DNA from 2 places in the Nocardioides sp. NPDC006303 genome. Region 1 is predicted to be linked to the other one. Evidence: riboswitches for the same ligand, from Rfam matches in the RefSeq annotation. Region 1 holds a riboswitch; the other holds the start of a gene.
What was found. A riboswitch is a leader RNA that binds a small molecule or an ion and turns the genes downstream of it on or off. The one in region 1 is predicted to bind cyclic di-AMP.
Positions count from the first base shown of each region.

Region 2: another riboswitch for cyclic di-AMP. It lies ahead of ABZY89_RS29185 (NlpC/P60 family protein); the one in region 1 lies ahead of ABZY89_RS07560 (C40 family peptidase).

Region 1 is NZ_JBEXRR010000006.1:175,180-181,632, reverse strand. Features, by position in the region: gene prfB (peptide chain release factor 2) at 1-714, opposite strand, end outside; gene ABZY89_RS07560 (C40 family peptidase) at 836-1,648, opposite strand; cyclic di-AMP (ydaO/yuaA leader) riboswitch at 1,654-1,827, opposite strand; gene ABZY89_RS07555 (response regulator transcription factor) at 2,042-2,722, opposite strand; gene ligD (non-homologous end-joining DNA ligase) at 2,737-3,654, opposite strand; gene ABZY89_RS07545 (DNA ligase) at 3,654-4,622, opposite strand; gene ABZY89_RS07540 (hypothetical protein) at 4,899-5,147, shown strand; gene ABZY89_RS07535 (Ku protein) at 5,290-6,132, shown strand; gene ABZY89_RS07530 (YciI family protein) at 6,244-6,453, shown strand, end outside.
Region 2 is NZ_JBEXRR010000074.1:3,836-10,288, reverse strand. Features, by position in the region: gene ABZY89_RS29190 (hypothetical protein) at 90-1,292, opposite strand; gene ABZY89_RS29185 (NlpC/P60 family protein) at 1,331-2,317, opposite strand; cyclic di-AMP (ydaO/yuaA leader) riboswitch at 2,335-2,539, opposite strand; gene ABZY89_RS29180 (hypothetical protein) at 2,636-2,818, opposite strand; gene ABZY89_RS29175 (NYN domain-containing protein) at 2,941-4,206, shown strand; gene ABZY89_RS29170 (APC family permease) at 4,289-6,202, shown strand; gene ABZY89_RS29165 (hypothetical protein) at 6,183-6,453, opposite strand, start outside.

The DNA of each region.
Region 1 (6,453 bases):
GATCTCGTTCTCGTCGAGCTCGATCTCGTCGGTCTGCTCCAGCACGGGCACGACCTCGACCGCGGCGAAGGAGGTCTGACGACGGCCCTGGTTGTCGAAGGGGCTGATCCGCACCAGACGGTGGGTGCCGGCCTCGACGGAGAGGGTGCCGTAGGCGTAGGGGGCGTGGATCGCGAAGGTGGCGGACTTGAGCCCGGCCTCCTCGGCGTAGGAGGTGTCGAAGACCTCCACCGGGTACTTGTTGCGCTCGGCCCAGCGGACGTACATCCGCATCAGCATCTCGGCGAAGTCGGCGGCGTCGACGCCACCGGCGCCGGAGCGGATCGTCACCAGGGCCTCGCGGGCGTCGTACTCCCCCGAGAGCAGGGTGCGGATCTCCAGGCTCTCGACGGCCTTCTTGACCCGGCCCAGCTCGGCCTCGGACTCGGCGAGCGAGTCGGCGTCGCCCTCCTCCTGGGCCATCTCGACCATCAGGCCGAGGTCCTCGATGCGGGTGCGCAGCTCGGTGAACTTGTTGAGCTCGCCCTGAAGCAGGGAGAGACGGCCGGTGACGCGGGTGGCGTTGTCCTGATCGTCCCAGAGGTCGGGCGCGGCGACCTGCTCGCCGAGGTCGGCGATCTCCTTGCGCATCGCGTCCAGGTCCAGCACCTGGCCGATGGTCTGCATCGTTGCCTGGAGCTGCTTGATCTCGGTGTCGAATTCGGGGCCTGCCACGTCTTACAGGTTACTTGACGCGTGGTGCCGCACCCGATTCGCGGACCCACAAATATGCGCTCGCCCTCCGGCACGGGGAACCGGAGGGCGAGCGCCAGGGGGATATAGGCCCCGAGAAACCTCAGGCCTGGTGGGTCGAGCCGGCGAACCAGCCGTCCCAGGCAGCCTCTTCACGAACGGACGCGCCCGGCTTGGGGGCGTGCAGCATGATCGCCTGACCATTCTCCCAGCGCAGGAAGATGCCCACGTGGTAGACCGGGCTGCCCCAGAACATCAGGTCGCCGCGCTGGATCTGGTCGTTCGGGACCGTAGGCAGCGCAGCAGCCTGGTCCCGCGAGACCCGGGGAAGCTCGATGCCGGCGGCGCTGAAGGCGTACTGCGTCAGGCCGGAGCAGTCGAACGAGCTCGGACCGGTGGCACCCCAGACGTACGGGTCGCCGATCTGCTCCGAGGCGACGCTGATCGCCCGCTCGATCTTGCCCTCCTGGCTCGCAGCGAAGGCCTTCGCCTCTGCCTCGGCCTTCTTCTTCGCCTCCGCGGCCTTCTTGGCGGCGATCGCTGCCTTGCGCTTCGCCTCGGCGGCCTTGCGGGCTGCCTCGGCCTTGCGCTCCTGCACCTCGACAGCCCTCTCGAGCTGCTTGATGTCGGTGAGCACCGCCGTGGGGGTGGCCGAGGCCTCCAGCGTCGGAGCCTCCACCAACTTGGCGGGCTCGACGGTCGGCTCGACGGTGGTGGTCTCATGAGAGACCGGGGCGGCGTTGGCGGCGGGCACTGCCACCAGGGCACCGGCGGCGATGCCGCTGGCAGCGATGCGGCCGACGAGCTTGCCGTGGCCGCTGAGCGATCCTGCGATCGTCCGGACGATCGAGACGTTCGGCGACCGGAACGGGCGCGACGTGCCTCGATGGGCACGACGAGATACGGACTTGGACATGCGTGAGTTCCTTCCCACGCCTGCGAGGTGAGCTGTCGGGTTCGGGCTAGAAGGTTGCCCGGCCATCCTTCGATGGCTTCACCCCAAGCGACCGTCCGAGTTAGTCGCGTGGAACTTGGGTCCCCCGCTCCTGTCCCATACGTACTGCTGAGTGTGAGGGGTAAAGGGGGTTCAGTAGTAGGGGCCGGCTTCCGGAGGGACAGGATTCGGCGTGTACCCGGGGCCGGTCGTGCGTTCTGCACGGCTCATCCAAGGTGACATGCGATCTGGAACGGATCCAATCCCGAATGGCCGTATCTGGAGCACAATCGGCGTGTTCACGCGTGACTTTGCCGTCGTTTGTGAAACATCTCACGCGCTGAACACGCGTATGACGCCGTGTCGAACTTGCGTTTACTCCGCGGCTTCGAGCCGGAAACCGACGCCGCGGACCGCGACGACCTTCTCCTGCACACCGGCCGCCTCGAGCTTCTGGCGAAGGCGTCCGACCGTGACGTCGAGCGTCTTGGTCGAGCCGTACCAGTTCTCGTCCCAGACCTCGGCCATCAGCCGGTCACGGGAGACGACCTTGTCGCGGGAGGCGGCCAGGACGGCCAGCAGCGCGAACTCCTTGCCGGTCAGGGTCACCTCGCGCTCGCCGGCGTAGACCCGGTGGGCAGCCACGTCGATGCGCAGGGCGTCGTCGTCGGCGCCGGGCTCGACCGGACCCGAGCGGCGCAGGAGGGCGCGGACCCGCGCCTGGAGGACGGCCAGCGCGAACGGCTTGGCCAGGTAGTCGTCGGCACCGGCGTCGAGGCCGACGACCAGGTCGATCTCGGCGTCGCGGGCGGTGAGGATCATGATCCCGCCCTCGTAGCCGTTGTCGCGAGCGGCCTTGCAGACCTCGAGCCCGTCCATGTCCGGAAGGCCCAGGTCGAGCAGCACCAGCTCGGCGTCGTACGGAGGTGCCAGCAGCTCCAGCGCCTTCTTGCCGGAGTCGACCCAGGTGACGTCATAGCCCTCACGCTGGAGCGTGCGCACCAGGGGAGCAGCGATGTCCTCTTGGTCTTCTACGACAAGCACGGAGTTCGACATGAAGAGAACAATAGTTACAGCCCCGTAGGGCTTGTGAAGAGATCCCCCCTTTCAGATAAGCGCGTGATCACATCGTTAGGTCCGAGCTGGTCGATAGCGAGCGGATCCTCGGCTCCTTCGGAGACCTCGTCCCAGGTCACCGGGGCAGCGACCGTGGGGACCCCTTTGCCCCGCAGCGAGTAGGGACAGATCGTCGTCTTCGATCCCGAGTTCTGCGACCAGTCCAGGAAAACCTTGCCTGACCTGCGACTCTTGGTCATGGTCGCGGTCACCTTGCGCGGGTGGGCCTTCTGGAGGTCCTCGGCGATCTCCTTGGCCAGCGCCGTGGCGACGTCCGGCTCGACGGGCTCCGGCAGGGCGGCGTACAGGTGCACGCCCTTGCTCCCGCTGAGCACCGGGGTCGCGGAGAGGTCACGGGCTCCCAGCGCCTCCCGTACGAGCAGCGCCACCTCACAGCACTCCTGCAGGCCGGCCGGCTCGCCGGGGTCGAGGTCGATCACGATCCGGTTCGCGCCGGCCGGGGTGCCGTCGCCACCGACCGTCCACTGGTGGACGTGCAGCTCCAGCGCGGAGAGGTTCGCGGCCCAGGTGAGGGCGGCGAGGCTGTCGAGGATCGGAAAGGTGAGTGTTCCCTCCCTGTGGTCGGCGGTTCGGGATCCCGTTGTCGGAACGATGACCGTACGGACCCAGCTGGGGGTGCCGGCCGGTGCGTTCTTCTCGAAGAACGACATGTCGCCGACGCCGTGCGGCCAGCGGATCCTCGTCACGGCACGGTTTCGGAGCTGCGGCAGGAGCGCCGGCGCGACCTGGGCGTAGTAGTTGAGCACCTCGCCCTTCGTCATGCCCGTACGCGGATAGAGCACTTTGCTGAGGCTGGTCAGGGTCAGGACCCGGCCGTCGACCTCGACGCGTACCTCTTCTCGTTCGACCATCACAGATCCTCCGGTGAGACGTCGTCCCTGATCCCGATGAAGCTCGGCTGCCGCAGCCGGCCCTTGTAGCTCGCCGCCGCGACGGCAGCGCCGTGGGTCTCCACCTCGACGACGAGGAGCGGCTCGACCCAATGAGTGCCCCGAGCGTCCAGCGACGGCACTCCCCCGTCGGGGTCGACGTCGGGTCCGGCGAAGGGGCTCCGGCTGGTCTCGCGCAGCAGCTCGCCGAGCCGCTGGGCCCGCTTGCCGGTGATGCCGCTGCCGACGCGCCCGCGGTAGATCAGACCGTCGGGAGTCGGCTGCCCGACCAGCAGAGCGCCGAGTCGTTCGGTGCTGCCCTCGGTGCCCACCTCAGGGCGCCAGCCGCCGACCACCAGCGAGGCCCGGTAGCGGTGGGGCAGCTTCACCCAGTCCTTGCTCCTCTCCCCCGGCCGGTAGCGGCTGCCGCGCCGCTTGGACACGATCCCCTCCAGCCCCTGCGCTTGCGTCACCTCGTGGAGCATCCTGCCGTCGTCGTACGTCGCCGGCACCTGCCACGAGCCCAGGTCGCCGTCGGCATGGACGGCCTCGAGGATCTTGCGGCGCTCGGCCCAGGGCTCCTCGATGAGGAGCCGGCCGTCGAGACGGAGCAGATCGAAGACCATGTACGTCGCCGGGATCCTCTCCGCGAACCGCGCCGCCCGACGGACGTCGCGGTTGTGCATCCGATCCATGAGCACCCGGAAGTCGGGCAGCCCGGCGTCGTTGAGCGCGATCACCTCGCCGTCGACGACGATGTCGCGTTCCGGGCCCGTCGCGATCTCGGGCCAGGCGGGGGTCGCGTCGTTGTCGTTGCGGGTGAGGAGGCGGGTCTGCGTAGTTCCCTGCCCCGATTCTCCGATGAGCCGGATGCCGTCCCACTTGACCTCATGGACCCACTCCTCCCCCGGCGGAACGTGGGCGCCAGGGGTGGCGAGCATCGGACGCATGCGTCCATCTTGCCTCTATGAAGTGGTGGCGCCGGGCAGATCTGTCCAATCCTCACCGCCAGTCGACGTCGACACGGCACGCCTTGCCCGGGGCGGTCCGACTTTGAGGCGCTACTCCAGATCGGGTACCTCGGGCTGTGCTCGGCTGCCGCGCCTGACCAGGCAGGCCTAGCGTCTGGTTCGCGGGTCAGCGCCCCGTGGGCCCTCTCCGTTGGGTTGGCGGAGGGGGCCCGTTTCCGCTTCGCACCCCAACCGGGGAGAGAGGGGCCTGGACCCATGACCACCCACCTACGTGTGCTGTTCGTCTTTGCCGCGCTGATCGCCGTCGCCGTCGCTGCCTACATCGGGCTCATGCCCCTCGACGCACCATCGTGCGGGACCGGGCTGCGCCCCGAGGACATGTGCTTCTGGACCACTCCCGAGGAGCGCCGCCCGGAGGCACTCGTGTGGCTCGCAGGCTCGGTCGGCCTGGTCGTGGCGGCGTTTCTCGTCGGCCGCTACCGCTGGACCGGCCGCGACCTGTGACCATGGGCGCCGCGGTCGCGTGAGCCGACCCTGGAGAGTGCATTCCTCTCGCTCGCAGTGTGACGCGTGGGGTTAAGGGGTACCGAGAATGCGGAATCCGGCAGATACTGGGCAGGACGTTGCCGTTGCGGAGGGAGTCACCATGCGTGCGATCTGGAAGGGCGCGGTGTCGTTCGGGCTGGTCAGCGTGCCCGTGAAGCTCTATTCGGCGACGGAGTCCCACGACGTCTCCTTCCGCCAGGTGCACCAGTCCGACGGTGGTCGGATCCGCTATCAGCGGATCTGTTCGATCGACGGCGAGGAGGTGCCCTACTCCGAGATCGCGAAGGGCTATGAGACCGAGGACGGCGAGATGGTCGTGCTCACCGACGACGACTTCGCCAACCTGCCGACCACCTCCTCGCGCGAGATCGCGGTGGAGAAGTTCGTGCCGAGCGACCAGATCGACCCGATGCTCTTCGAGAAGAGCTACTACCTGGAGCCGGAGAACACCGGGGTCAAGCCCTACGCGCTGCTGCGCCAGGCCCTGCTCGAGGCCGACCGGGTCGCCCTGGTGACCGTCGCGCTGCGGCAGCGCACCACGGTCGCGGCGCTGCGGGTGCGGCCGACCGACAACGGCGACGTGATCGTGCTGCAGACGATGATGTGGCCCGACGAGATCCGGGTGCCCGACTTCAAGGTCGAGGCCGGCGAGATCAAGGACTCCGAGATCAAGATGGCCAACATGCTCGTCGAGACTCTCGCGGGCGACTTCCATCCCGAGGAGTTCTCCGACGACTACGCCAGCGCCGTCGAGGAGATGGTGAAGGCCAAGATCGAGGGCGGCGAGGTCGAGCGGACTCCCACCTCCACCAAGACCTCCGGCGAGGTCGTCGACCTGCTCGCAGCCCTGCAGCGCTCGGTCGCCGACGCGAAGAAGTCGCGTGGCGAGAAGGTCCCCGATGAGGCCGAGGAGAACAAGAAGAAGAAGTCGAAGGCGTCCTAGCGCAACACGTACCCAAATCTCTGGTGTCGGCGTGTCGAAAGCGGCAGGCTCTGCTCGACGCGTAGGCGACGACGCACGACGGAGGCGTCGCGCACCCGCAAGGAGAAACTGATGCGCTACATGATGCTGGTGAAGATGGCCCCCGACGCCGGGCCGCCGCCGGTCGCTCTGATGGAGGCGGTGGAGGCCGAGATCAAGCAGCAGCACGCCGACGGCATCCTGCTCGACGCCGACGGGCTCGGGCCCGGGCTGGAGATCCGGCTGACCGCCGGGGAGGTGACCCACATCGACGGGCCGTTCGCCGAGGCCAAGGAGGTCGCC
Region 2 (6,453 bases), on a different contig from region 1:
CACCTCCGTAGCGCAAGCGCCAGGATACGGACGCGGCGGCGTGTCATACGCATGGTTCGCTCGCTGACGCTCGCTCACTTCTGCCCCCGTCATCGAGCCGAGTGTGACAGATGGGTCCGCCAGCGCGCGGTCAGCTCGTCCTCCCCGAAGCCGAAGCCTGCCTGCAGCGCCTTCTCCAGCCCGATGCCGCGCCCGGTCTCCTCGTAGAGGTCGACCAGGGCCTGCTCGCCGCCGGCCTCGGCGAGCACCTCGCAGGCGAGCCAGGCGGCTTCGTACTCGGCGCCGAAGTGCTCCGAGCGGGTGTTGAACTCAGCCTTGCCCGGCAGGTGGTCGGGGGCACCGTTCTCGCGGACCTGGGCGAGGATCTGGCCGGCGGTCTTGGACAGCGGAAGCTTGGTGTCGCGTAGCGCGACGTAGTCGGCGAAGCCCTCGACCAGCCACATCGGCCGGCCGGTGTTGGTCGCGGCGTCGGTGGCCGCGTGCGTGGCCTCGTGCGTGATGACGATCTGGGCGCCGGGGGCGTCGAGGTCGCCGATGACACCCTGGTTGACCCACACGTGCAGCGGGGTCCCGGCCTTCGTGGACCCGTCGACGGTCGCGGTCACCGCCGCGACGGCGGCGTAGGTCCCCGGCTGCGCGCCGAGCGCGGAGTCGAGGCCGTTCGCAGGCACCTCGAGGACCAGGCGCGGGTCCTTCCAGGGGATCACCTTGCGGACCCCGGCGACAGCGGTGGTGGCCAGCTCGGCGTAGCGGTCGGCGACGTCGGCGGACGCCTGGGCGACCACGAGGGTGGAGCCGGTGCGGCGCACCTCGACCGGGCCGCTGAGCCACAGCGGCAGCCGGGTGCCCTGGCCCGCCGAGAACCCGGTGATCGCGCCCTCGGCGTCGAAGCCGACCTTCAGCTCCTCGGTCAGCTCCGGGTCGCCGGGCGTGCGCCAGGACATCTCCACGTCGGCCGTCCAGGAGCCGTCCGGCTCCACGTTGTCCGCCTCGGCGAGGTACCTCGCGGTGACGTCCTCGATGCCGATGGCCTGCGCGTTGCGCAATGCCACCGAGGCGGCGTTCTCGCCGTCGGGCTCCGCCCCCTCACGTACGCCGTCGACCAGCTCATCCAGCGAGGCCCGGGCGCCTTCGGTGTCGGCGCGCACGACCGGCGCGCTGCTCGGGGTCGGCGCGACGTACTCGCCCCCGCCGGTCAGCCGCCAGCCGACGAACCCTGCGAGCAGCATCACCAGCACGAGGCCGGCCCCGATCAGGGCCGGACGGGAAAGAAGAGAGCCGACCGTTCGCACCTGCGAACGATCGGCCTCTTCGGGGTGCTGGGTCAAGCTCAGCCCGGGCGGACGGCGCCCGTGTAGGGCATCTCGTCCATCGGGGAGACCTTCACACCGGTGCTCGGGTTGGACGCGTGCACGATCATGCCGTTGCCGATGTAGATGCCGACGTGGCTGATCGGGCTGTAGTAGAAGACCAGGTCACCGGGGGCGAGCTGGTCGCGCGAGACCTGCGGTCCGCTGCTGTACTGCGCGGAGGAGGAGTGCGGGAGCCCGACGCCTGCCTGGCCCCAGGCACCCATGGTGAGGCCCGAGCAGTCCCACGACTCGGTGCCGGTGGCGCCGTAGACGTAGGCGTCGCCGACCTGGGCGAGGGCGTAGTCGACAGCCACCTTGGCGCGGCCCGAGGGCGGCGGCAGGTTGGACGGGATGCTGGTGTCGGTGGACTGGAACTCCTCCAGCTCATCGGCCTCCAGCTCGTCGAGCTCGGCCTGGGCCGCCTCGTACTTCTTGTCGATCTCGCTCTTCTTCTGCTGCATGGTCGTCTTGACCTTGGCCATCTGGGACTTGGCGTCCTCGGTGGCCTCGCGGCGGACCTGGAGGGCCTCCGCCTCGGTGTTGTACCGAGCGAGCAGGTCGGCCTGCAGCGCGTTGTAGGACGAGACGGTGGAGAGACCGGCGAGGAACTCCTGCGGGTCCTCGGAGGTGATCACCTGGCCGACGGCAGAGACGTCGGAGCCCTCGAACTGCCGCAGCACGGAGTCACGGAGCTCGGCGCGGATCTTGTCGAGCTCCTTGCTCTGACGCTTCTCGTCGGAGCTGAGGTCGTCGAGCTGGTCCTTGAGGTCCTGAAGTCGCAGCTTGGCGTTGCTGTAGTCCTCGTTGGCCGCCTCGGCCTGGGTGTAGAGCTTGTCGACCTTCTTGCGAACGTCGTCGATGTCAGGGTCTGCCTGGGCGGGGGTCGCTGCGGGAATGATCCCGGCGACACCGATGGCGGCGATGCCGGCTGCTCCGGCAATGAGTCGCTTCCGGTCGCGTGTCACGAGCGGACGGTCTCCTTGTGTGTAGTCGTTGACGCCTACCGGGTGAGCTGACGGGTTCAGGCACGACCTGCCTTACCACCGCTCCTCGATCTGGTCTCCCAGATCGCCCTTGCGGCGGATGCACCCCAGGTGATCGCACTCCGTTTCCGCGGCGTACGACCGGTGTGGTTCCCCGGCTCCTGGCCCGCCCCGAAGCGGGCCTGGACTAAGCGCGACACTCGCGTGGGCCGGTTGACCCACTTCCACGAGCGCCAAGTTCCTGCGCACACTAGCCGACGGCATCCCCCACCTGCCAACCACCCACGCCCAAAAGTTCGGCTACATCCCTTCCACCATGCGCAGCGGCGGAACCAGTCCACCCTCGGCCAGCACGTCGAGCGCCCGGCGCTCGTCGTCCTCGATGGTCAGCTCCGGAGGCGGCCCCAGAAGCACGGTGACCACGCAGTCGTGGCACGCCAGTCCCCGCACGAGGCAGGTGTCACAGTCGATTCTCGTCGTCATGTTGTGACGGTCTCACCGAGCACCGACATTTTTGCTTTCGTCCGGTTGCGTCCGGCGTGTCACCACCATCGCAGCACGGTATTCGAGGCGGCGATCGCGGACCGGGTCCCTACACTTGGAACATGGAGGTCTCCGCGTACGCGACGCTCCCCGACACGGTCCGGGGGCGCATCGTCGCGCTCACGGCCGGGGTGCTTCCCGACCTGGTGCGCCTGCCGCCCGCGCTCAAGCGGATCGCCGACTTCGCGCCCGCCCGGCGGGCCAAGGCCGGCGGCGCGATGATCGCCTCGGTGCTCGAGAGCGACGACGAGGTCCGGGAGAAGGTCGGCAGCCAGCTGCGACCGGCGTACGTCCCCGAGGGCTCCTCCGACGACGTGGTCCTCCCCGAGGATCCGGCCGAGGCGGCCGCGGTCGTCTGGCTCATCCGCCCCGACGGCTGGGAGGTCTCGCTCAAGGAGGCTCTGGACCGGCTGGAGGCCGCCGCGGTGCCGGTGGTCGACGCCGAGGTGGCCCGGCTGCGCGGCAAGCTCGCCGCGGCCGAGGACGAGCTCCGCGAGGTGCGTGCCGACCGCAAGGCCCGCCTCGACGACCTCAAGGCCGACAACACCGCCCTGCGACGCAAGCTCGGCGAGGCCCGGGCAGCCGCCCGTGAGGCCGGCACGGGGCTGGACGAAGCCCTGACCGAGGCCCGCACGGCGCTCGCCCGCGCCGAGGACGAGCTCGCCGCACGTGACCGCCAGCTGCGGCAGCTCCGCAGCCAGATCGACAAGCTGGAACGCGAGGCAGCTGCCGAGCGGCGTACGTCCAAGACGGACCGCGAGGACGCCTCGCTGCGCGCCCGGTTCCTGCTCGACACCCTTCTCGACGCGGCCGGCGGCCTGCGTCGCGAGCTTGCGCTGCCGCCGGTCACCGGCACCCCGGGCGAGCGGGTGGAGGCCGAGCTGGCCTCCGCGGACGCCGCCGCCGGCGCCGGCGTCACCAGCAGCACCCACCTCGAGCAGTTCCTTTCGATGCCGAGGGTCCGGCTGATCGTCGACGGCTACAACGTCTCCAAGGCCCTGTGGCCCGACTCGGCGCTCGATGCCCAGCGGCTGCGGCTGCTGCGCGCGATCGCGCCGATCGCCGCCCGCACCGGTGCCGAGACGACCGTCGTCTTCGACGCCCACTCCGCATCCGTACGCCCCACCGCGGTGCCTCCGCGCGGCGTCAAGGTCCTCTTCTCCCCCGAGGGCGTCATCGCCGACGACGTCATCCGCGACCTCGTCGACGCCGAGCCCGCGGGCCGCGTCATCCTGGTCGCCACCGACGACGCCGAGGTCGTCAAGGACGTACGCCGCGCCGGCGCCCGCACCGTCCCGCTCTCCTCGCTCTCGCCCCTGCTCGGCTGATCCAGCAGGGTTCCTGCGCCACACCGGCCTGATTCGATAGGTTCTCCCGACGTTCGAATCATCGGGAGTGGGAGACCAGCGCGTGCGGCACACCCTCAGCGCGATCGCCAGGATGATCCTGTGCGCCGCGGGATTCGTGATGTCCATCTACGGCAGCGTCCAGCTCAACGCCCTCAAGTCGCCGGGATTCCGCGAGCTGCTGCACGAGTCGAGCTTCTGGGTCGCCGCCGTCGGGGGCCTGATGACCGCGATCGCCTTCGAGGCGATGCGACGGGCGCAGGTCCCTGCAGCGCCCGCTCCGCAGCCCAGTCCCGTCATGCCGGTCACACCCGTCACGCCCATTGCCTCTGATGAGCCCGCGAAGGACCAGAGGGACGAGCGACCCGCCGACCAGGCCGACAAGCTGAGCCTCGTCGAGGTCGTCGGGCTCGCCGCGGGCGGCGTCATCGGATCGGGCTGGCTCCTGGCCGTTCCCACCCTCCACGAGAGCCTGGGCGAGGCCGCACTCCTCGGCTGGGCCGCCGGCGGCGTACTCATGCTCACGATCGCGGTCGTGATGGTCGAGTTCGGGCTCATCTCCCAGCGCACCGGCGGGCTGCTGTTCCACCCGCACGACGCCTTCGGGCCGCTGGTGGTGATCATCCTCGCGGCCTCCCTGTGGATCTCGTACGCCATCAACCCGGCCGCCCAGGCGGCAGCGGCTGTCAACGGGCTGGCCGAGATCGTCCCCGCCCTGGCCGGCGAGGGTGGGCTCACCAGGGTCGGATCGACCCTGGCGGTGCTGGTGACCGCCGCGATCATCGCCTTCGTCCTGCTGCCCCGACGGTTCGTGCTCCGTACGAACGCGGCCCTGACGCTGCTCAAGATCGCCATCCCGGTGGTCTTCGTGGTGTGCCTGGCGCTCGCCGTCCCCGCTCCCCTCACCGGCCCCGGACCGGCCGCCGGGCCGACGTCGACCGGCGTGCTGAGCGCGCTGATCACCAGCGGCGTGATCTACGCCTACATCGGCTTCCAGGCGCCCCTCGATGTGACCGGCGAGGTCCGTGGCGGCCGTCGCGAGGCGGCCAGGCGGGTGCGCTGGGCGGTCTACGGCACGGTCGTCGGCTCGTTCCTGCTCTACTCCGCCCTCCAGCTGGTCTACGCCGAGCACATGGCCGGCTCCGGGGCCGAGCACGGCACCTCCTACGCTCGCCTGACCGACGCGGCCACGCTGGCCGGGGCGCCGCTCGACTGGCTGGTCGTGCTGGTCCGGATCGCCGCGATCCTGGCCCCGATCGGGTCCGGCATCGTGTTCACCTACGCCCTCAGCCGCGAGGTCTACGCGCTGAGCGCGGAGAGGTACGTCCCCAGCGGCCTGCACGAGCCGCGGGCATCACGGCTCCCCGGCCGCACCGGCGACTCCTTCTGGCTGATCCTGCTCGTGAACCTGGTGCTCGCGCTGGTCGTCCTGGTCGCGGTGGGTGGCGACTGGCAGACCCTGGCCGTGCTCAACACCATCCCGATCCTGATCCTGTACGCGGTCACCTGCGTCGTCCTGGCCGTGCGCTCCGACCTGCTCGGGTCGGGGGCCCAGCGGCTCCTCCCGTTCGCGGCGTACGCAGCCTTCGTCGCCATCGCGCTGGTCGTCAACGAGTCCGCGTGGGACCGGGTGTGGAAGGGCGTGGCGGTGATCGGCTGGGGATCGCTCGTCCTGCTCGTGCTCCCCTGGCTCCATCATCTCCGGGTTCCCGGCCTGGGCTGGTACGACGCGAAGAACCACGGCGCACGCCTGGTCTCGCGCGACCCGGCGAACCGCCCGTTCGTCGTGCTGGCGCTGTACCTGGTCGCGCTGACGCTGCTGAGCGCCGTCCGCCACCGGATCGACGACGACTCCGTGTGGAGCGTGTGGAGCCTGCGCGCCCTGGTGATGATCGTCGCCTCGGGCGCGTTCGTCCTCCTCGTTGGTGCGGGGCGCCGCTACCTCAGGCAGACCCGGCTCACGACGACCCGGCCCTGACCCACTCGGCCTCCTCCTCCTGGCCGGCGGCGACCAGGGCCTCCACGACCGCATCGACCCGGGCCCGGTCCTGCCACCGCCCCACCGAGCGGCGCAGAACCCCGGCTCGGCTCGCCTCGGGATAGCGGTGCAGGCGCAGCCGGGTGGTGATGCCGACGATGTCGGTGGGGGTGACGCTCTGCGCTTGGTCGAGATAGCGGATCAGCAGCCGGTCGGCCGTGCCGGCGAGCTCCTTGCTCAGGAGCTGATGG